2 linked regions of the Constrictibacter sp. MBR-5 genome follow. The protein of the gene in region 1 interacts with the protein of each later gene in a pairwise test. Links are inferred from orthologs where the notes say so. Each region holds a gene or a part of one and is shown in the gene's direction. Other genes may lie near its edges.

The links. The genes of interacting proteins can lie anywhere in the genome.
Region 2: the proteins of ABIE65_RS01190 (region 1) and ABIE65_RS05240 interact in binary tests that used the Escherichia coli proteins (3 or more experiments, as listed by UniProt). The link is inferred for Constrictibacter sp. MBR-5 from one-to-one orthologs.

Annotation. Positions count from the first base shown.
Region 1 is NZ_JBEPTK010000001.1:249,772-255,830, reverse strand. What follows is about bases 1,438-4,284. They hold ABIE65_RS01190 (two-component system sensor histidine kinase NtrB), read left to right. Parts: upstream 1,438-2,222; coding sequence 2,223-3,347; downstream 3,348-4,284. Other genes in these bases: ntrC (nitrogen regulation protein NR(I)), read left to right, coding at 3,340-4,284; ABIE65_RS01195 (bifunctional 2-C-methyl-D-erythritol 4-phosphate cytidylyltransferase/2-C-methyl-D-erythritol 2,4-cyclodiphosphate synthase), read right to left, coding at 1,438-2,024. Outside these bases: ABIE65_RS01205 (YaiI/YqxD family protein), read left to right, coding at 1-266; ABIE65_RS01200 (CinA family protein), read right to left, coding at 263-775; more of ABIE65_RS01195, read right to left, coding at 867-1,437; more of ntrC, read left to right, coding at 4,285-4,791; ABIE65_RS01180 (sensor histidine kinase NtrY-like), read left to right, coding at 4,937-6,059.
Region 2 is NZ_JBEPTK010000002.1:261,259-265,715, forward strand. What follows is about bases 1,606-4,457. They hold ABIE65_RS05240 (P-II family nitrogen regulator), read left to right. Parts: upstream 1,606-2,788; coding sequence 2,789-3,127; downstream 3,128-4,457. Other genes in these bases: ABIE65_RS05235 (pyridoxal phosphate-dependent aminotransferase), read left to right, coding at 1,606-2,614; glnA (type I glutamate--ammonia ligase), read left to right, coding at 3,212-4,457. Outside these bases: ABIE65_RS05220 (serine hydrolase domain-containing protein), read right to left, coding at 1-441; ABIE65_RS05225 (NUDIX hydrolase), read right to left, coding at 491-1,189; more of ABIE65_RS05235, read left to right, coding at 1,445-1,605. UniProt on the Escherichia coli protein: P-II indirectly controls the transcription of the glutamine synthetase gene (glnA). P-II prevents NR-II-catalyzed conversion of NR-I to NR-I-phosphate, the transcriptional activator of GlnA. When P-II is uridylylated to P-II-UMP, these events are reversed.

The DNA of each region.
Region 1 (6,059 bases):
CCGTGACGACGGACATTCCCTTGGCGAAACGCTGCCTCGACAGGGGCGCGCGCGTGCTCGGCCCGTCGGGCCGGCCGTTCACCGAGGCTTCGATCGGCATGGCGCTCGCCATGCGCAACCTGAAGGCCGATCTTCGCGACGCGGGCACGATGACCGGCGGCCCGCCTTCCTTCTCGAGGCAGGATCGATCGCGCTTCCTCTCCGCGCTCGAGGTCGCCGTCCAGGCGGCGAAGCGGGCGCGGCCGGTGCCGCCGCAGGCGACTTAAGCTGGTTTCGAGGACACGCGCTCGGCCATCATGCGGAGCGCGGCCTCGACGGTCCTGAGCCGGATCTCCGTGCGGTCGCCGGGGAACTGGTGCCGGTCGGCGCTCGTCATGCCGCCGCGGCTGGCGACCGCGATATAAACGGTCCCGACGGGCTTTTCCGGCGAGCCGCCGCCCGGCCCCGCGACCCCGCTGACGGCGACCGCGACGTCGGCGTCCCGTCCGCAGGCGCGTAGGGCGCCCTCGGCCATCGCAGTCACCGTCTCGGCACTGACGGCGCCCTTCGCCTCCAGCACCGACGCCGGCACGCCCAGCACCTGCTGCTTCGCCTCGTTCGAATAGGTGACGAAGGTACGGCCGACCACGTCCGACGATCCGGCGATCTCTGTGAGCAGGCCCGCGATCAGGCCCCCGGTGCAGGATTCGGCCGCTGTGGCACGCAGGCCTGCTCGCCGGAAGGACTCCAGCGTCTCGCGCGACAGCGCCGTCAGGTGATCGGGGAAGAGCGTCATAGGGGGGCTCCGTTGGGGGCGACTGGTCGAGACTATCGGCTTTTCGCCGGGCGGGTCGACAGGGACTGGCCAGAGGCCGGTCAGTGAGCCCTCAGTCCTCCGGCGGCAGCCGCAGTGTCGCCACCGCCTGGGCGGCGATCCCCTCGCCGCGCCCGGTGAAGCCCAGGCCCTCGGTGGTGGTCGCCTTCACGCCGACCCGCGACGGCGGGATCTGCAGCAGTTCGGCGATGCGCGCGGTCATCGCCGGCCGGTGCGGGCCGATCTTCGGACGCTCGCACAGTATGGTGAGGTCGACATGGTCGATGGCACCGCCGCGCCCGCGGACGAGCGCCGCGGCGTGGCGCAGAAAGATGGCCGAATCGGCGCCGCGCCAGCGCGGGTCGGATGGCGGGAAATGGCTGCCGATGTCGCCGTCGGCGAGCCCGCCCAGGATGGCGTCGGTCAGGGCGTGCAGCGCGACATCGGCATCGGAATGACCGACGAGGCCCGCGTCGTGCGGGATGCCGATCCCGCCGATCACGACGATGTCGCCTGGGCCGAAGCGATGGACGTCGAATCCCTGTCCGACCCGCACCGTGAGGGCGCGGCAATCGAGCAGGCGCCGCGCGCGGTCGAGGTCTTCGGGATTGGTGATCTTAAGATTGTCCTCCGCACCCTCGGCGAGGGCCACGGCGATTCCGGCCCGTTCCGCCACGGCGGCATCGTCGGACAGGTCGGCGCCGGCATGGGTGTGATGGGCGGCGAGGATCGGCCCGAACGCGAAGGCCTGCGGCGTCTGCGCCCGCCAAAGGCCGTTCCGGTCCACCGTCGCGGTGACGATCGCGTCGCCCCTCTTCAGCGTGTCGTTGACTCGCAGGGCGGCGACGGCGGCACCGTGCGCTTCGGCCGCTGCGACGGTCCGGTCGATCACGTTACTGTCGATCATCGGACGCGCACCGTCGTGGATCAGGACCATGTCCGGCGGTTCGGCGGCGAGTGCTTCCAAGCCGAGCCGCACGGACTCCTGGCGGGTCGGCCCTCCGTGAACGGCAGGGGGCAGGCCGAGGTCACCGACGGCCGCTTCATAGGCGCTGGCATCGTCCGGATGAATCACGCAGCGGACCCCGGCGACGCCCGGATGTCGAAGGAAGGCGAGGACTGCCCGCCGAATGACCGGCGCACCGGCGAGGTCGGCATATTGCTTGGGCAATGCGCGGCCGAAACGGGTGCCGCGTCCGGCGGCGACGACGAGAGCGATGCGGCGCTTCATGGGATTCTCGTAACGGAACGGCGCGAACCTACTCTGGCGAAGGCGGCGGCACCAGAGTTGCATGATGTTTGCTCAGCTTGACGGGCAGGCCCGACCGGCTAGAATGCCTATCGAATAGTCATTCAATGGTGGTGCCGACAAATTATGCACAAACATGCGGTGCCAGTACGCGTGATGGGCTCGCCGGAGGAGAAAGGTTTGCCGGACGGCACTTCGAACTCGGCGACCGTCGCCCGTGCGGATGTCGATGTCGGCGCGATCCTGAACGCACTTCCCGACGCCGTGCTACTGCTCGACGACGGCAGCCGGATCCGCTACGCCAATGCATCTGCCGAACAGCTCTTTCAGGCCAGTATCGAGAATCTCTGGGGGCAGGAACTCGGCCAGCTGCTCAGCCGCTCGCATCCGCTTGTCGGGCTCGTCCACCAGGTCCGGGAAGGCGGCTACAGTCTGACGGAGTACGGCGTCGCGCTGGAATCGCCGCGCTTCGCCGTCGCCGGGGCGACCGTTCACGCCGGTCCTTTGGCCGATGGCGGCGGCGGTGTGCTGCTGACCATCCACCAACCCTCCATTGCCCAGAAGATCGACCAGCAGCTGATCCACCGCAATGCCGCGCGATCGGTCGCCGGCATGGCCGCGGTCCTGGCGCACGAGGTGAAGAACCCGCTCGCCGGCATACGCGGCGCGGCGCAACTGGTCGAGGAGAATTGCGACGACAACGACCGGGAACTGACGCGCCTGATCTGCGACGAGGCCGACCGGATCTGTGCGCTGGTCGACCGGATGGACATCTTCGCCGAGCAGCGCCCAATTGTGCGCGGGCCGGTGAACATCCACGAGGTCCTCGATCATGTGCGCCGGCTGGCGAAGAGCGGCGTCGCGCGGCACGTCCGCTTCGCGGAGCACTACGACCCCTCGTTGCCGCCGGTGCTCGGCGACCGCGACCAGCTGGTCCAGGTCTTCCTCAACCTCATCAAGAACGCCGCCGAGGCGGTGCCCGAAGAGAACGGCGAAATCGTCATTTCCACGGCATATAGGCACGGCGTACGGCTCGCGGTTCGCAGCACGGGCGAGAAGGTCGCCCTGCCGCTGATGGTGAGCATCCAGGACAACGGATCGGGCATCCCCGAGGATCTCGGCCAGCATCTGTTCGATCCGTTCGTCACGACCAAGGCTGGCGGTCACGGCCTCGGCTTGGCGCTCGTCGCGAAGATCGTCGACGAGCATGGAGGGGTCATCGAGTTCGAGAGCGAGCCCCGCCGCACCGTCTTCCGGGTGATGTTGCCCATGTGTGCCACTGAGGAGAACAGCAGCGATGTCTAACGCGACCATTCTGGTGGCGGACGACGACCGGGGCATCCGGACGGTCCTGAGCCAGGCGCTGGGGCGCCTCGGCCACGACGTCCGCGCGACCGGGAATGCGAGTACTCTCTGGCGCTGGGTCTCCGACGGGCAGGGCGACCTGGTCATCACCGACGTGGTGATGCCTGACGAGAACGGCCTGGACCTCGTGCCGCGCATCCGCAAGCTGCGGCCGGAGCTGCGCGTCATCGTGATGAGCGCGCACAGCACGCTGATGACGGCGGTAAAGGCGACCGAGCGTGGTGCCTTCGAGTATCTGCCGAAGCCCTTCGACCTGAAGGAACTCTCCAGCATCGTCACGCGGGCGCTGACCGAGCCGCGGTCCAGCCCGGTTCAGGAAGCGGCGAGCGAGATCGACGAGCAGCTGCCGCTCATCGGCCGGTCGCCGGCGATGCAGGAGATCTACCGGGTTCTCGCGCGGCTGATGAACACCGACCTCACCGTCATGATCGTCGGCGAATCGGGCACCGGCAAGGAACTGGTGGCACGCGCGCTGCACCAGTACGGCCGCCGCCGTAACGGTCCGTTCGTCGCCGTCAACATGGCGGCGATCCCGCGCGATCTGATCGAGAGCGACCTGTTCGGGCACGAGAAGGGCGCCTTCACAGGCGCTTCGGCGCGGGCGCCAGGCCGGTTTGAGCAGGCGGAGGGCGGCACGCTGTTCCTCGACGAGATCGGCGACATGCCGCTCGAGGCGCAGACGCGCCTCCTCCGCGTGCTCCAGCAGGGCGAATATACGACTGTCGGTGGCCGCACCGCGATCAAAGCGAACGTGCGCATCATCGCGGCCACCCATCGCGACCTGCGCCAGCTCATCCGCCAGGGCACCTTCCGCGAGGATCTGTTCTACCGACTGAATGTCGTGCCGATTCGCCTGCCGCCGTTGCGCGAGCGCACCGACGACATCCCGGATCTGGCGCGGCACTTCTTCGCGCAGACGTCGCTTGCCGGCCTGCCGGCGAAGAGCCTGGATGCCGCGGCCATGGAGCGGGTGCGGTCCCATCGCTGGTCTGGCAACGTGCGGGAACTGGAGAATCTGGTCCGGCGTCTGGCCGCCCTCTATTCGGAGGAGGTGATCGGCGTCGACATCATCGAGAAGGAACTCGCCGACACCGTTCCGGCCGAATCCACGCCGATGGAGTCGGCGCCGCGCTCGGGCGAATCCCTGTCCGAGGCGATCGAGAGGCACCTGCGGGACTATTTCCACGCGCACGACGGAGCACTCCCCCCGGCCGGCCTCTACGACCGCATTCTTCAAGAGCTGGAGCGTCCGCTGATTACGCTGACCCTGGGCGCGACCCGCGGAAATCAGATCCGGGCGGCGCAGCTGCTCGGGCTGAACCGCAACACCCTGCGCAAGAAGATACGCGAACTGGATATCCCGGTGATTCGCGGTCTAAAATAGCCCGCGGCGCACTCAGGGCGCGTCGCAGGAACGCCGTGCGGGCAGCCTGCGGCGCACGCCGATCGGCTGGTTGATGGATTCGGCTCGGGTGGACTGGCTCCGCCGTCATGCTACCCGGCTCGTCCGCGTCATGCGGCGGCCTGCGGTGGGACGAACGCTCGCGGTGGGTCTGGCGATCCTCGCCATTCTCAGCGGCTTCCTGACCTATGCGGTGATGACCGGGCGTGTCCCGGTGATGCGGCCGACCACGCCGAACGTGCTCGGCCTGCTGCTATTCGACCTGATCGTCCTGCTGCTCCTCGGCGCGGTGATCGCGTATCGGGTCGTGCTGCTGATCGCCAACCAGCGCCGTCAGCTCGCCGGCTCGAGGCTGCACGTTCGGCTTGTGATGCTGTTCAGCGTCGTGGCCATCGTGCCGACGATCGTGATCGCCAGCTTCTCTGTCCTCTTCTTCCATTTCGGGCTGCAGGGCTGGTTCAGCGACCGGGTACGCACCGCCCTGAGCGAGTCGATCGCGGTCGCCGAAGCCTATCTGTCCGAACATCGGCAGACGATCATCGGCGACGTCCTCGCGATGGCCAACGACTTCAACCGCGAGGGCCCGCTGCTGCTCGCGAACCTGCCGCGCATGCAACGATTCCTGGAGGGGCAGGCGCGGGTGCGGGGCCTGACCGAGGCGGTGCTGTTCGACCGCGACGGCCGCGTCCTAGCGCGTGCCGGACTGACGTTCGGCCTGGAGTTCGAGCCCGTACCGGACTGGGCGCTCGACGAGGCGCGACGCGGCGGCGTGCCGATTCTTACCAGCGACGACGATGACCGCTTGCGCGCGCTGGTGAAGCTGGAGGTGTTCGACGACCTGTTCCTTTATGTCGGTCGGTTCGTCGAACGCCGCGTCCTGAACCACCTCGAACAGGTGCGCGCGGCGGTCTCGGCCTACGAGACGCTCGAGGGGCGGCGGTCGCAGATCGAGATCAATTTCGCGCTGCTCTATGCGATGGTGGCGCTGCTCTTCCTGCTCGCGGCGGTCTGGTTCGGCTTCAATTTCGCTTCCGGCCTGGCGAAGCCGATCGGACGGCTGGTGGGGGCGGCGGAGCGAATACGCGCAGGGGACGTCGGGGTCCGGGTGCCGACGCCCGGCACCGGAGACGAGCTCGACGTGCTCAGCCGTGCGTTCAATCGGATGACGGGCCAGCTGGAGGCGCAGCGCGACGAACTGATCGAGGCCAACCGGCAGCTCGACGAGCGCCGCCGCTTCACCGAGGCGGTGC
Region 2 (4,457 bases), on another replicon or contig:
CAGCGGGTCGGTGTAGGGGCGCTGCTCGTCCCAGGCGAGGCCCATGGTCATGGTGAGCGCATGCGCCACCGTCAGGCGCGACCGCCGCGGATCGGTGGCGAGATCGGCGAGGTCGGGAAAGGATGCGAGCAGGGGCGCCTCAGGCGGCGGGACCAGGCCGCGATCCAGGGCGATGCCGTAGAGCAGTCCCACGACGCTCTTCGTCACGGAGCGGATGTCGTGCAGGGTCGCGGCGTCGAAGGCGACGCGGCCGAGCGGACGGCCCCAACTCTCGTCCTGCCCGGCGAAATAACGTTCGAGCACGATGCGACCGGAGCGTGCGACGAGAACGGCGTGGAGGTGGCGCAGGAGGCCGGAGCGCACGCCGGCATCGAGCTTATCGCCCAGGTCGGCGGCGAACCCCGCGTCTTGCGGTGGGAGAGATGCCCAGTCGTCCGTCATGTCTCTGAGGGCTACGGCCGCGCCATCGCCATCTCCCCGGAGACGACTTCTACTCGTAGACGACGTTACGCCGTCCCTGACGGACCGTGAAGGCCGGCGCGGGGCGTTCGGGAGCGTGGAGGGAGTCTTCCGCCAGGCGCGCTTCGATCTCCGCCAGCACCAGTTCGGTGATCGGGCGGATCTTGAGCTTGCGCGCCTCGGGCAGGGTGAACCACCGCACCTTCAGCAATTCGCTGGAGTCGGTTTCCTCGCCGGTGATCGCGTCGGCGTCGACGACGAAGAAGCGGGCGTTGAAGCGGCGCGGCCGACCGGTCGGCGTCACGGCACGGGCGACGTAGGTCAGGCCGCCCAGGGCGGGGGCCATACCGGTCGACAGGAAATGCTGCCAGCCCTTCGGGGCGCGTCCGGGCTTCGCGGCGGCTTCGGTCCGGCCGCCGACGATCAGGCCCGTTTCCTCGAACGTCTCGCGGACGGCGGCCATGGCGAGCGCCAGGGCGCGGCGTGGGGTCGCGGTCTTCTGCAGGCGCTCCAGCACCTCCGGGCGCAGCGGCGTAGCCGGCTGGACGAAGGCGTCGGAGCGGTCGACGCGGCCGCCCGGAAACACGAAGTTCTCCGGCACGAAGACGTGGGCGGCACTGCGCTCGCCCATCAGGACCTCGCCGCCGTTCTTGCCCTTGCGCACGATGATCAGGGTCGACGCGTCGCGCGGCCGAAGGAGCTTAGGGGAACCCTCGGAAGCGTCGGACATGGCAGTGACCCTTTCGACGCCCCGGTCGGGGCGGCGCAGCGTTGACCGGAAAGGAAGGGATGGGGTGTCCAGACGGATTTGAACCGACGGCCTCCGGGACCACAACCCGGCGCTCTAACCAACTGAGCTATGGACACCATCGCTCGAAGCGGCGCACTAGGTGCCACCCGGGGCGGGTTTCGTCAAGCATGCCCTTTGCGGCCGAAGGCTCTATCCGGCATATAGGGGCCAGAAAACGATTAGGGAGAAGCCCTCATGGCCGACCTGCGCCTCGCCGAAAACCTGTCCCGCCTGGGCACGGAGACCGCTTTCGAGGTCCTGGCCCGAGCCGCGGCGCTGGCGGCCGAAGGCAAAGACATCATCAATCTCGGCATCGGCCAGCCGGACTTCAAGACGCCCGAGCACATCGTCGAGGCGGCGGTGAAGGCGCTGCGCGACGGCCATCACGGCTACACGCCGGCGAACGGCATCCCGGCCCTGCGCGAGGCGGTGGCGGCGGACATCCTGCTGCGCCGCAAGGTCGCAGTCGATCCCGCGGACATCCTGATCGTGCCCGGCGGCAAGGTGACGATGTTCTTCGCCATCCTGATGTTCGGCGAGCCAGGGGCGGAGATCATCTACCCGAACCCGGGATTCCCGATCTACGAGTCGGTCATCCGCTACTCCGGTGCCAAGGGTGTGCCGATGCGGCTGCGCGAGGAGAACGGGTTCGCGTTCGACGCCGACGAGGTGCTGGCGCAGATCACGCCGGCGACGCGCCTGCTGATCGTGAACAGCCCCGCCAACCCGACCGGCGGCGTCACGCCGAAGGCCGAGATCGACAAGCTGGTCGCCGGCCTGGACCGGCACCCACACGTCGCGGTGATGAGCGACGAGATCTATGGCCGCATGACCTATGGCGGGCGCGAGCATGTCAGCCTGCTCGGTTACGAATCGATCCGCGACCGCCTGATCCTGCTCGACGGCTGGAGCAAGACCTATGCGATGACCGGCTGGCGCCTGGGCTATGGCGTGTGGCCGAAGAGCATCGTGCGCCAGGCCGAGCGGCTGGCGGTGAACTGCCATTCCTGCGTCAGCACGGCCGCCCAGTTCGCAGGCATCGCCGCACTGAACGGCCCTCAAGATGCCGTGGACCGGATGGTGGCGGCCTTCGACGAGCGGCGCAGGCTGATCGTCCCGGCGCTAAATCAGCTGCCGGGCTTCCGCTGCGTCGATCCCGGCGGCGCCTTCTATGCCTTCCCGAACATCGAAGGCACGGGCATGACGGCGCGCGATCTCCAGAAGCGGATGCTGGAGGAGGCGGGCGTCGCCACGGTCGCCGGCACCAGCTTCGGCGCACAGGGCGAAGGCTTCGTCCGCTTCTCCTATGCCGCCTCGGCCGAGCAGATCAGCGAGGCGATCCGCCGGATCGGCGCGGTTCTCTGATTGCCTAAACATCGGGCGCCAAATTTTGTGCAATGTTCTAGAATGTGCGCAATGGGCGCCGCCGCCTGCTCCGTGCGCCGCGGGATACACCGCGCGGTTGGTTGGCACGGGGCGTGCTTCACGCTGGCTGGATGACGTGCACTCTGTGCGACATCCGGGGATCGACGGGCAGTCATGAAAAAGATCGAAGCGATCATCAAGCCGTTCAAACTCGACGACGTTAAGGACGCTCTGCACGAGGTCGGCATCAAGGGCCTGACCGTGACGGAGGCCAAGGGCTTCGGCCGGCAGAAGGGGCACACCGAACTCTACCGCGGCGCGGAGTATGTCGTGGACTTCCTGCCGAAGGTGAAGATCGAGGTCGTCATGGAAGACGGCATGGTCGAACGTGCGATCGAGGCGATCATGCAGGCGGCCCGCACCGGCCGCATCGGCGACGGCAAGATCTTCGTCTCCACGGTCGACGACGTCATCCGCATCCGGACCGGAGAGACCGGCGGCGACGCCGTCTGATTCCGGCCGATCACACAACGCACACCCAATTACCCGCAGAGGAGCGAGGGGATGTCACTGAAGTTCAAGACGCCCGCGGACGTCATGAAGTACCTGAAAGACAACGACGTGAAGCACGTCGACTTCCGCTTCACCGACCCGCGCGGCAAGTGGCAGCACACCACGCAGTGGCACGAGACCGTCGACGAGGACATGCTGACCGACGGCCTGATGTTCGACGGTTCGTCGATCGCCGGCTGGAAGGCGATCAACGAGTCGGACATGATCCTGTCGCCCGACATCTCGACGGCGGTCATGGATCCGTTCTGCGCGGATCCGATGATGATCATCTTCTGCGACATCACCGAGCCGTCCACCGGCCAGTTCTACAGCCGCGACCCGCGTTCCACGGCGAAGAAGGCCGAGGCGTGGGTGAAGTCGTCGGGCATCGGCGACACGGTGTTCTTCGGCCCGGAAGCTGAGTTCTTCGTCTTCGACGACGTCCGCTTCAAGGTCGACATGAACCACTGCTTCTACGAGGTCGACTCGATCGAAGGTCCGTACGTCACCGGCAAGGCCTTCGAGACGGGCAACTACGCGCACCGGCCGGCGATCAAGGGCGGCTACTTCCCGGTTCCGCCGATCGACTCCGCCCACGACATGCGCGCCGAGATGGTGCAGGTCCTGTCGCAGATGGGTCTCGCCATGGAGAAGCATCACCACGAGGTGGCGCCCTCCCAGCACGAGCTCGGCGTGAAGTTCAACACGCTCCTCGGCGCGGCCGACTGGATGCAGATCTACAAGTACGGCATCCACATGGTCGCCCATCAGTACGGCAAGACCGCGACCTTCATGCCCAAGCCGATCTTCGGCGACAACGGCTCCGGGATGCACTGCCACCAGTCGATCTGGAAGGACGGCAAGCCGCTGTTCGCGGGCACCGGCTATGCAGATCTGTCCGAGACGGCGCTGTTCTACATCGGCGGCATCATCAAGCACGCCAAGGCGCTGAACGCCTTCACCAACCCGTCGACGAACAGCTACAAGCGGCTCGTCCCGGGCTACGAGGCGCCGGTGCTGCTGGCCTATTCCAGCCGCAACCGCTCGGCGTCCTGCCGCATCCCCTACGTCTCCAGCCCGAAGGGCAAGCGCGTCGAGGTCCGGTTCCCGGATCCGGCGGCGAATCCCTATCTCGCCTACTCGGCCATGCTGATGGCGGGCCTCGACGGCATCGAGAACAAGATCCATCCGGGCGACCCGATGGACAAGAATCTCTACGACCTGCCGCCCGAGGAGCTGAAGGACATCCCGACCGTCTGCGGCTCGCTCCGCGAGGCGCTGGTCGCACTCG